One region of the Burkholderia torrens genome, then DNA from elsewhere that is predicted to be linked to it. Evidence: predicted binding sites of a transcription regulator. Region 1 holds the regulator's gene; the other holds the start of a gene.

The links. Region 1 encodes LexA, which represses DNA repair genes until DNA is damaged. Its sites were predicted from a motif close to ACTGTATNNNNATACAGT; they were not measured.
Region 2: the regulator LexA is predicted to act here: its motif matches at 3,138-3,155, upstream of recA (recombinase RecA).

The regions. Positions count from the first base shown of each region.
Region 1 is NZ_OZ480211.1:1,720,976-1,726,954, forward strand. It holds gene AC5LXX_RS07990 (ABC transporter permease) at 1-127, opposite strand, end outside; gene nodI (nodulation factor ABC transporter ATP-binding protein NodI) at 134-1,048, opposite strand; gene AC5LXX_RS08000 (universal stress protein) at 1,379-1,876, shown strand; gene AC5LXX_RS08005 (DUF2939 domain-containing protein) at 1,961-2,671, opposite strand; gene AC5LXX_RS08010 (hypothetical protein) at 2,701-3,036, opposite strand; gene lexA (transcriptional repressor LexA) at 3,062-3,709, opposite strand; gene AC5LXX_RS08020 (sulfate ABC transporter substrate-binding protein) at 3,974-5,011, shown strand; gene cysT (sulfate ABC transporter permease subunit CysT) at 5,133-5,979, shown strand, end outside.
Region 2 is NZ_OZ480211.1:2,947,239-2,953,217, forward strand. It holds gene sucC (ADP-forming succinate--CoA ligase subunit beta) at 1-302, opposite strand, end outside; gene AC5LXX_RS13655 (DUF2889 domain-containing protein) at 371-979, opposite strand; gene recX (recombination regulator RecX) at 1,126-1,995, opposite strand; gene recA (recombinase RecA) at 1,995-3,065, opposite strand; gene AC5LXX_RS13670 (response regulator transcription factor) at 3,250-3,978, shown strand; gene AC5LXX_RS13675 (sensor histidine kinase) at 3,996-5,543, shown strand; gene AC5LXX_RS13680 (MFS transporter) at 5,770-5,979, shown strand, end outside.

The sequences.
Region 1 (5,979 bases):
GCCAGACGAGATAGTTGCGTCGCCAGACGGCAATCCAGTTGGTTGCGTTCGCGGGCATCGCGATCGCGAAGCGTGACTCGCGCAGCGGCGCGGACGGTGTGGCGGCGGAATAGTTGCGCACGTCCATGATCGATCAGTCCTGCATTTCGCGGCCCGTGAGCCGCAGGAACACATCCTCCAGATTGGCCGGGCGATGCAGATAGCGCAACCCCGTGCGACCCTTGAGTCGCGCACTGAGCGGCTCCGCGTCGCTCACGTAGCAGAACAGCGTCTCGCCGCTGATCTCGGTGTGCTTCGCGAATCCCGACAACTCGTCGCGCAGGGCGGCCGGATCGGGCCCGTAGATCTCGATCACGTCGCAGCCGATCTCCGATTCGATCAGCGCGTGCGGCGCGCCTTCGGCGATCTTGCGACCTTCCTCGATCACGCACAGCCGGTCGCACAGGCGTTCGGCTTCTTCCATGAAGTGCGTGGTGATCAGGATCGTCTTGCCGCGCGCGAGCAGCGAGCGCAACCGCTCCCACATCAGGTGCCGTGCCTGCGGATCGAGGCCGGTCGTCGGCTCGTCGAGCACCAGCACGTCGGGATCGTTGACGAGCGCACGGGCGAGCGTGAGGCGGCGACGCATGCCGCCCGACAGTTCGCCGACCTTCGCATCGGCCTTGCTCTCGAGCTTCGCGAATTCGAGCAGCGGCTGTACGAGTGCGCGTGCAGCCTGAGCCGACATGCCGAAATAGCGGCTGAACACGAGCAGGTTCTCGCGCACGGTGAAGTCGGGGTCGAGATTGTCGAACTGCGGGACGACGCCGACGCGCTGGCGTGCATGCCGCGCACGTGATGGAACCGGTTCGCCGCACAGGGAAATGGTGCCGGCATCGGGATGCGCGAGGCCGAGCAGCATTTTCAGCGTGGTGGTCTTGCCTGCGCCGTTCGGCCCGAGCAGACCGTAGCATTCGCCGGCCTGCACGTTGAAGGACAGGCCGTTGACGACGAGCTTGTCGCCATAGCGCTTTTCGACGTTGCGAAACTCGATCGGTGTGACGGACATGGGCATGTTGTCGTTGTAAGCGGGCACCTGGCTGCCCGATGCGCGGCCGGCTGGCGAACGGATCGCGCGAATGCGTGTCACACGAGCATGACCGAAGCGCGCGGCGCCAGTGTATTGATGGCCCGCTGGAGTACGAACGGGCCATTCTAGTGCATCGGCTGCGTCTCTTCAGGGCATGCCTGCACGGTGCGATGCATGCGCGCACCGATCGTGCACTGCATCATCGCGCACGAGCCGAGCGGGGCGAATCAGCGTTTTCCATCCCTTGCGTCCTGAATTGCGGCGCACCATGATGAATGCGTAGGCTCGTTGTCGCGATAGGGAGGTTTCATGGCTAGCTACAACAAGATTTTGCTGTGTTACGACGGCACGCTCGAAGGGCGCAAGGCACTGCGCTGCGGTGCCAATCTCGCGATGGACCTGAAGGCTGAAACGCACTTGCTGTCGGTCGTCGACATGCGTTCGAGCATTGCGCAAAGCGCAGGTCTGCTGACCGATGTCGCGTGCGGGCGCTTTGAGGAAACCGCGCGGGAAATCCTGCAGGAAGGCGTGAACTGGCTGCGTGAGCGCGGCGTGCAGGCCGAAGGCCATTTCGCATTCGGCTATCCGATCGACGAAATCGCGAATCTCGCGACGGAGCTGAAGGCCGACCTCGTCGTCGTCGGCCACAGATGCCGCAGCGGGCTGTCGAGATGGTGGATGGGGTCGGGCAATACGCAACTGCTCGATCGCGTGAACTGCAGCATCCTGGTGGCGTGTTCGTCGGCACAGGAGCAGAAGGAAGAAATCGCACGCGAGCGCGAAGCCGCCATGGCGAACGGCAAATGATCGAATGATTCGATGACGGCCCGACCGGCGATGGGCGCCGGTCAGGCGCCGTGCCGCATCAGCGGCGCGGGTCGCGCGCAGCTGTTACGCGTGCAGGTCGATCGCGGACAACTTCCACGAGAACAGCCCGAAGCGGTGAAATATCGCCGCATAGCGCGTGCCGTCGGCGCTGCGCTGGTACGTCACGACGAATTCATCGAAATTCCGGTATCCCGCACTGGTTTGCTGCTGATGCGGTGAATGCGTTGCATCGTTCGCGCTGGCCGGCGCGGCAGAGGTGGGTGCCGGGGATGACGCAGCTGCCGCGTTGTTGCCCGGAGCGGCAGCGCTTGCCGGTGCCGGACTGGCCGACGGTGCCGCTGGTGTGTTGGCCGGTGCATTGCCTTGCGGCTGATTCGACCATTCGGGCGGACGCTCGCCGGGATTGCCGCGCGGCGGCATTCCGCTCATCAGCGCGGCCACGCCGTCCGGTGTCGCGTACGCATCGACCAGCGGCCCGACCAGCGCGGACCCGATCAGCGCGCCGATCACCGCGAACGGATTGTTCTTCTTTACCGCGTCGATCCGGCGCATCAACTCTTCCGTGACTTGCTGCTTCAGGCTGATGCGCAGCGACGGGAAATCGACATATTCGCTGATGGCCTGCGCATCGCGCGCGTCGATCGCCGATTTCAGGCGACCGAGCGCGACGTACGGTGACGCGTACGCATAGCCGATCGCCACCATGACGGCGACGGCCAGCACGACGATCAGCAGGGGCTTGAGCCGCCATGCGCGGCCCGAAGATCCAGTCACGTTGCCTCCGGTGCGGGGATGTTCCGCAATCAGAGACCGCCGGGCGTAGCCGATCGTTCCTCGGCGATGCAGCGGTCGATCATCCGGCATACGGCATCGATCGTGCCGACCATGATCAGGCGCGAACGGCCGTGATAGACGCGTACCGGCGCGCGGCGCGCGGGTTCCGCATGATTCAGGCCGGCGTTCAGCGATACCCGCGCGAACGCGGGGAGCGCCGACGGCAGCAGGGACGCCTGCCGTTCGACTGCGACTTCTTCTTGCACGGGCGCGGCTGCGGACAGCGGAGCGCAGGGCGTACGGCCGCGCAGATGACGCAGGCGACCGAATTGACGGAAAGGCAGCAGGCGGGCAAGGCGTTCCATGATGTTCTCCTAGCGAGACGGAATGTCAGAGTTCGCCCGAGCGGATCAGCCCGACGGCGATGCCTTCCAGCGCGAATTCCGCGCTGCCGGCCTTGACGAAGATGTTTTCGTAATCCGGGTTCTCCGCGATCAGCTCGAGACCGCCAGGCCGGCGCATCAGGCGCTTGACCGTGACGTCGTCGCCCAGACGCGCGACGATGATCTGGCCGTCCTTCGCTTCCGTGCGTTTCTGCACGGCGAGGAGGTCGCCGTCGAGAATGCCGGCGTCGCGCATCGACAGGCCGCGCACCTTCAGCAGGTAGTCGGGCTTGCTCGTGAACAGCGCAGGATCGCACGCATAGTGCTGCGAGATGTGCTCCTGCGCCAGGATCGGGCTACCGGCCGCGACGCGGCCGACGAGCGGCAGCGACAGCTGCATCAGGCCGGCATGCGGCAGCGTGAACTGGTGCGGGGCGTCTTCGATGCCGAGCAGGCGGATGCCGCGCGACGCGCCGGCAGCCAGCTCGATCACGCCCTTGCGTGCCAGCGCACGCAGGTGCTCCTCGGCCGCATTCGGCGAGCTGAAGCCCAGTTCGGCCGCGATCTCGGCGCGGGTGGGCGGGAATCCGGAGCGCTCGATCGCGCGACGGATCAAGTCGAACACTTGCTGCTGACGGGCGGTGAGTTTGGTCATGGCTGAACTGTATGGATAGACAGTGAGCTGTATTTTTATACAGTACTTCGCGAATTTCAAGCGTTACTTGAGGTTCGACGTGATCGCGCCGGTTCCGACGTGATTTCGCGACGTCCGGACGGCGGTTTATCTGCCGCAACCATCCATCCCGTCTGCGTTAGCACTTTTGAGTATTAAAAAATAAGGAACGATTATTTTTAATCATGTAACCCGTTCGTTAGACTGGCCCGACATCGCAATACCGACAACACTGGAGAACCAAGGATGGCGAAGCGCAATACGGGGCTGGTGGGCGGAGTGGGCCGCCTGATCGCAACACTCGCGCTGGGCGCGGCGGCGGCGCTGGGCGTCGCGACGCATGCCCAGGCCGATACGACGTTCCTGAACGTGTCGTACGACCCGACGCGCGAGCTGTATCAGGACTTCAACCAGGCGTTCGGCAAGGAGTGGAAGGCGAAGACGGGCGAGACCGTCAACTTCAAGCAGTCGCACGGCGGCTCGGGTGCCCAGGCGCGCTCGGTGCTCGATGGCCTGCAGGCCGACGTCGTCACGCTGGCGCTCGCGTACGACATCGATGCGATCGCGAACAAGGGCCTCGTGAACAAGGACTGGCAGAAGCGCCTGCCCGACAACGCGTCGCCGTACACGTCGACGATCGTGTTCCTGGTGCGCAAGGGCAATCCGAAGGGGATCAAGGACTGGGACGACCTGACCAAGCCGGGCATCTCGATCGTCACGCCGAACCCGAAGACGTCGGGCGGGGCGCGCTGGAACTACCTGGCCGCATGGGCGTACGCAGTACACAAGCCGGGCGGCAACGAGCAGACGGCGAAGGAATTCGTCACGAAGCTCTACAAGAACGCAGGCGTGCTCGATTCGGGCGCGCGAGGCGCGACGACGAGCTTCGTTCAGCGCGGGATCGGCGACGTGCTGATCGCATGGGAGAACGAGGCGTTCCTGTCGGTGAAGGAGTTCGGTACCGACAAGTTCGAGATCGTCGTGCCGTCGGTGAGCATCCTGGCCGAGCCGCCCGTCGCGGTGGTCGACAAGGTGGTCGACAAGAAGGGCACGCGCAAGCTGGCCGAAGCGTACCTGAACTTCCTGTACAGCCCGCAGGGCCAGGAGATCGCGGCGCGCAACTACTACCGTCCGCGTTCGAAGAACGTGCCGGCGGAACTGACGAAGCAGTTCCCGAAGCTGAAGCTGTACACGGTCGACGACACGTTCGGCGGCTGGACGAACGCACAGAAGACGCATTTCGCGGACGGCGGCGTGTTCGACTCGATCTACAAGCCGCAGTAACGCCATAACGACAGCGGCGCGCCACGCAGCGCGCCGCATCCCCGACGGTCCGCCGGCGCGAAGCACTGCGCCGGCGTTTGCGTCGGACCCATGAGCAGCATCGACCCAGCAAGAGCATCCGATGACGACGTACACCTTTCGCAAGCCGAGCGCGCTGCCCGGCTTCGGCGTGACACTCGGCATCACGGTGGCCTATTTGAGCCTCGTGGTGCTGATCCCGCTCGCCGCCACGTTCCTGAAGACCGCGACGCTGTCGTGGGACCAGTTCGTCACCGCCGTCACGTCGCCGCGCGTGCTCGCGTCGTACCGGCTGACGTTCTCGGCCGCGCTCGGCGGCGCGCTGATCAACGCGGTGTTCGGCTTCCTCGTCGCGTGGGTGCTCGTGCGCTACACGTTCCCGTTCAAGCGCCTCGTCGATGCGATCGTCGACCTGCCGTTCGCGCTGCCGACGTCGGTCGCCGGCATCTCGCTCGCGGCCGTCTACGCGACCAACGGCTGGGTCGGCCAGTATCTCGCGCCGCTCGGCATCAAGATCGCGTTCACGCCGGCCGGCGTGCTCGTCGCGCTGACCTTCATCGGGCTGCCGTTCGTGGTGCGCACCGTGCAGCCGGTGCTCGAGGATTTCGAGCGCGAGCAGGAAGAAGCGGCCGCGTGCCTCGGCGCATCGCGCTGGCTGACGTTCCGCCGCGTCGTGCTGCCGGCCGTGCTGCCGGCGCTCCTCACCGGGTTCGCGCTCTCGTTCGCGCGTGCGCTCGGCGAATACGGCTCGGTGATCTTCATCGCCGGCAACGTGCCGATGAAATCCGAGATCACGTCGCTGCTGATCATCACGAAGCTCGAACAGTACGACTACGCGGGCGCGACCGCGCTGGCTGTCGTGATGCTGGTCGTGTCGTTCCTGATGCTGCTGCTGATCAACACGCTGCAGTGGTATCTGCAGCGCAGGACGAGCAAGGGCGCAAGCGGCC
Region 2 (5,979 bases), 1.2 Mb from region 1:
CCTTCTTCGATCATCAGGCGGTTGACCTTCTGGCCTTCCGGACCGGTCTGATGCGTGACGAGCTGCATGCCGAGGATCTGGTTCGCGTATTCGCGGACCTGCTCGATCGACTTCGCCACCTTCACGCCGCCGCCCTTGCCACGGCCACCCGCGTGGATCTGAGCCTTCACGACCCATACCGGGCCGCCGAGCTCTTCCGCCACCTTGACGGCTTCGTCAACCGAGAACGCCGGCTTGCCGCGCGGTACCGCGACTCCGAATTTCCGCAGGATTTCCTTACCCTGGTACTCGTGAATCTTCATGCGTGATTCCCTTCAGTCTGAGAGTTGGATGAAAAGTCGCTTAAGACGCTTCTTCGAATGATTTCCGTTCATTCCTTCGTGCTGCCATCACCGGGCATATCCGGCCGAATCGGGCCATACCAGCGCGGGTAGTACTGCCGCACGACCTCGCCGTCGAACCGCAGCGCGCGGCAGCGGCCGAGCTGGAAAGGCGGTTCGGCGTGCGCGCCGTCGTGATCCGGCCCTTCGCCGCCCTCCTCGCGCACGTTCCACACGTCACCGGCGAACGCCTGGATCGCTGCCGTCGGCAGCACGGCGCACAGTTCGGTGAGATGGGAGCAGCCTGCGACGCCGGCGAGCAGCCGGTTCGCGTTGCGGCGGAAATTGCGGAAGAGATTGAGCCCGATGAGGGCCCGGTAGGCAGGGGGGGCGGATTGACAGTGACCGGGATAGGGCACCCATTCCGAAGACGCTTCGGCGTCGACGACATTGAGTTCACGATCGATAGTCACGCGCAGCCAGAGTTCGTGGATCGGCAGGCCTTGGGGCCGGATGCCCGACGCAAGCGCGACATCGCGCGGCTTGTGGTCGGTCAGGCAGGCTTCGATGTCCCACAAGCCGTCGCCGCGCTCGTAAGCTTCCGCTCGGATTGCGCGTCGATGTCGCAACTGACGGGGCACGGGCTCGGATAGCGGCATGCTGGAGGTTGAGGCCGAAGAGGAAAACCCACGGATTTTAGCATATTGGGTATTTGAGACAGTTTGACGCGACGGCGGGTATTCCCGCCTGTCCGGAGGCAGTTGCATTGCAGCAAAATCGCGCGCCACGCGCGCGACCGGGCCGGTCAGTCGTCGATCGGAAAATCGTCGCCGACCTTCAGCAACTTCACGATGGTCGCGCTCGAGAAGCCGCGCGCGGCGAGAAAGCGCGCCTGCTTCGCACGCTCGGCCGGCGTTTGCGGCAGTGCACCGAATTTCTTGCGCCAGACGGCCTGCGCGCGGGCCCATTCGGTCTCGCGCAGCTGGGCGTTCACCTCCTCGACGAGCGTGTCGCCGACTGCATGACGCTTCAGCTCGCTGACGATGCGCGCGGCGCCGACACGCGACGCGCGGCGATGCACGAGGCTCTCGGCGAAGCGTGCGTCGGACAGCCAGCCCTCCTGCTCCAGCGCATCGAGCACCGGTTCGACGGATTCGTCTTCGCCGATGTAAGGCGCGAGCTTGCGCGCGAGTTCCGCGCGACTGTATTCACGCCTCGACAGGTAGCCGAGCGCGCGGCCCTTCAATGACCGTGGCGGTTTCGACGATTTGCGTTCGGTAGCGCCCGGCGTGTCGCCGGATGAAGGACTGGAAGCAGCGCCGGATGCACGGCGCGTGCGGCGCGGATGCTGGCTGCTGCGTGTATAGACGTCTTCCGTTGCCGGCGCCGACGCATCGGCTGCGCGATCGCCGGGGAAGCGGACACCGGACACGCGACGGCGGGAGCGGTCGTGCGCGTCGAACGATTCGTCGTCGTCGAACGGATCGTCCGGCGCGACAATCTCAAACGAAACGAGGGCATCGTCGGATGCCCTCGTCGCGGTGCGGTTCGCGGCATGGCTGCCAGCGCTCCGCCGGTCGGCGCCCGAGGATCCGGCTCGCCGGCCGGAGCGACCCGCCGCTTCGGGCGCATCGCTCTCCACCGGCTCGCCAGCCTGACCTCGGCGCACCACCATCACTCTTCTTCGTCCAGCGCCTCGGCTTCGTTGGCTACGCCATCGGGCATGCTGACGACGCCGAGCGATTCGCGGATGCGGTTCTCGATCTCGCGCGCGATTTCCGGATTTTCGCGCAGGAATTCACGCGCGTTGTCCTTGCCCTGGCCGATCTTCTCGCCGTTGTAGCTGTACCAGGCGCCCGCCTTGTCGACGATCTTCGCCTGCACGCCGAGATCGATGATCTCGCCCTGACGCGAAATGCCTTCGCCATACAGGATGTCGAAGATCGCTTCGCGGAACGGCGGCGACACCTTGTTCTTGACGACCTTCACGCGGGTTTCGTTGCCGATCACCTCGTCGTTCTTCTTGATCGAGCCGATCCGGCGGATGTCGAGACGCACCGACGAATAGAACTTCAGCGCGTTGCCGCCCGTCGTGGTTTCCGGGTTGCCGAACATCACGCCGATCTTCATCCGGATCTGGTTGATGAAGATCACGAGGCAGTTCGTGCGCTTGATCGTGCCGGTCAGCTTGCGCAGCGCCTGCGACATCAGGCGGGCCTGCAGACCCGGCAGCGAATCGCCCATCTCGCCTTCGATTTCGGCCTTCGGCACGAGCGCCGCGACCGAGTCGATGACGATCATGTCGATCGAGCCCGAGCGCACCAGCGCGTCGGTGATTTCGAGCGCCTGCTCGCCGGTGTCCGGCTGCGAGATCAGCAGCTCCGGCACGTTCACGCCGAGCTTCGCTGCATATTGAACGTCGAGCGCGTGCTCGGCGTCGATGAACGCTGCGGTGCCGCCCAGCTTCTGCAGTTCGGCGATGACCTGCAGCGTGAGCGTGGTTTTACCCGACGATTCCGGACCGTAGATCTCGACCACCCGGCCGCGCGGCAGGCCGCCGACGCCCAGTGCGATATCAAGACCCAGCGAGCCCGTGGAGACGACCTGGATATTCTCGGTCGCCTCGCCGTCGCCCATCCGCATGATCGACCCTTTGCCGAACTGCTTCTCGATCTGCGCGAGTGCGGCCGCCAGCGCCTTGCTCTTCTCGGCGGTCATCCCGGAGCCCTTCTTGCTATCTTCCATGAATCGTCCTTTGCTATGATGAGCAGCGTCTGTGAAAGGCGCGCCCGCTTTCAAGCGCCGCCGAATGCAGACACTGTATAAAAAAACAGTGTTTTATGCAAGCCCGCAATGCGGGCGTTGTACACGAATCACTCCGGAGACAGCCGCACCGGCGCAAACGCCCCGCCGGCCATCGGTCAGCAACATGCGAATCCTCATCGCCGAAGATGACAGCATACTCGCGGACGGCCTCACCCGGTCACTCCGCCAATCGGGCTATGCCGTCGACCACGTGAAGAGCGGCGTCGATGCCGACACGGCGCTGTCGATGCAGACTTTCGACCTGCTGATCCTCGATCTCGGCCTGCCGAAAATGTCCGGGCTCGAGGTGCTCAAGCGCCTGCGCGCGCGCAATTCCAACCTCCCCGTGCTGATCCTGACCGCCGCTGACAGCGTCGACGAACGCGTGAAGGGGCTCGACCTCGGCGCCGACGACTACATGGCCAAGCCGTTCGCGCTCAACGAGCTCGAGGCGCGCGTGCGCGCGCTGACGCGGCGCGGCGCGGGCGGCGGCCCGACCGTCGTGCGCCACGGCTCGCTCGCGTTCGACCAGGTCGGCCGCATCGCGTATGCGAACGACCACGTGCTCGATCTCTCCGCGCGCGAACTCGGGCTGCTCGAAGTGCTGCTGCAGCGGATCGGCCGGCTCGTGTCGAAGGAACAGCTCGTCGATCACCTGTGCGAATGGGGCGAGGAAGTCAGCAACAACGCGATCGAGGTCTACGTGCACCGGCTGCGCAAGAAGATCGAACCGAGCGGCGTGCGGATCTCGACCGTGCGCGGCCTCGGCTATTGCCTCGAGAAGGTCGCGCCCGCCGCGCCCGCCGACACGGCAGCGCCCCAGCCCGCGGTGGCCGGCACGCCGCTGCGCTGACACCGGGCGTCGCCGCGATGGCCACGCCGGCCCACTCCCGCCACCCGACCGGCGCGCCGTCGTCGGCCGCCGACGATGCACGCGACGCGCGCTACGAAAACCCGTTCGCGCCGCCCGACGAAACCGAATCGCCCGAGGCGCCGCGCCCGCGCTCGCTGTTCGGCGAAATCCTCGACTGGATGCTCGCGCCGCTGCTGCTGCTGTGGCCGATGAGCATCGCCGTCACCTACCTCGTCGCGAAGACGATCGCGAACAGCCCGTTCGACCGTGCGCTCGAAACCAATGCGTACGTGCTCGCCCGGCAGATTCATCCGGTAAACGGCGTGGCCGAGCTGACGCTGCCGGAACAGACGCGCGACTTCCTGCGCGCGGACAACGTCGACAGTGTTTACTTCCAGGTGCTCGGCACCCGCGGCGAACTGGTCGCGGGCGAAGCCGACATGCCGCTGCCGCGCGACGAGGACCGCCCGCCGCCGGGCGTCGTCGTGTTCCGCGACGACCTGCTGCGCGGCAACGACGTGCGCGTCGCGTATACGACGGTCGCACTGCCGCAATCGGGCGACACGCAGCCCGTGCTCGTGCAGGTCGGCGAGACGCTCGACAAGCGCAACGCGCTCGCGAACGACATCATCAAGGGCGTGATCCTGCCGCAATTCGTGATCCTGCCGCTCGCGATCCTGCTCGTGTGGTTCGGGCTGTCGCGCGGGCTCGCGCCGCTCAACGCGCTGCAGGCGCACATCCGCGCGCGGCGGCCCGACGACCTGTCGCCCGTCGAGGCACAGCGCGCGCCGCCCGAGATCGAGCCGCTCGTCACGTCGTTCAACGACCTGCTCGCGCGCCTCGAACAGAACATGGCGCTGCAGAAGCGCTTCATCGCCGACGCCGCGCACCAGATGAAGACGCCGCTAGCGGGCCTGCGCACGCAGGCCGAGTTCGCGCTGCGCCACCCGGTCCCGCCCGACGTGCAGCGCTCGCTCGAACAGATCGCGACGAGCTCCGAGCAGGCCGCGCGGCTCGTCACGCAGCTGCTGGCGCTCGCGCGCGCCGAGAACCGCGCGAGCGGGCTCACGTTCGAGCCGGTCGAGATCGCCGCGCTCGCGCGGCGCGCGGTGCGCGACTGGGTGCAGGCCGCGCTCGCGAAGCGGATGGACCTCGGCTACGAAGGGCCGCCGGACGATGCGCCGCTCGACGTCGACGGCAATCCGGTGATGCTGCGCGAGATGCTCGGCAACCTGATCGACAACGCGATCCGCTACACGCCCGAAGGCGGCCGCATCACCGTGCGCGTGCATGCCGACCCGTCCGCGCGGTTCGCGCATCTCGAAGTCGAGGATACGGGCCCCGGCATCCCGGCCGCCGAACGCGAGCGCGTCGTCGAGCGCTTCTACCGGATCCTCGGCCGCGAGGGCGACGGCAGCGGCCTGGGGCTCGCGATCGTGCGCGAGATCGCGACGCAGCACGGCGGCACGCTGACGCTCGACGATCACGTCTACCAGCAGGCGCCGCGCCTCGCCGGCACGCTCGTGCGTGTCAGCCTGCCGCTGGCCGGTACGGCCCCGGATTAACCCTGACACGCGCCGCCGCCGGGCAGCGCAAATGCATCGAAACCAGCGATTTACCGGACGTTCGCAGCACAATCAACACGAGAAGCCGACGATTCGACGCGGGTTAACGCGCAGTCGTTTTGTACGCGCGAGTCAGTCCGCCGTAAGTTTCCGTGCCAATAATCGTCGACAGGCCCGCCCACCCAAGGCGGCCGCACATTTATATCAAGGGACTTGGAGACGATTCATGGCAACGTTAGGCGGGCAAATTTCGCACTCGCCGATGACGGGCGAAGAGAAGAAGGTGATCTTCGCGTCGTCGCTCGGCACCGTGTTCGAGTGGTACGACTTTTACCTGGCCGGCTCGCTCGCGGCCTACATCAGCAAGAGCTTCTTCTCCGGCGTCAATCCGACCGCCGCCTTCATCTTCACGCTGCTCGGCTTCGCCGCCGGCTTC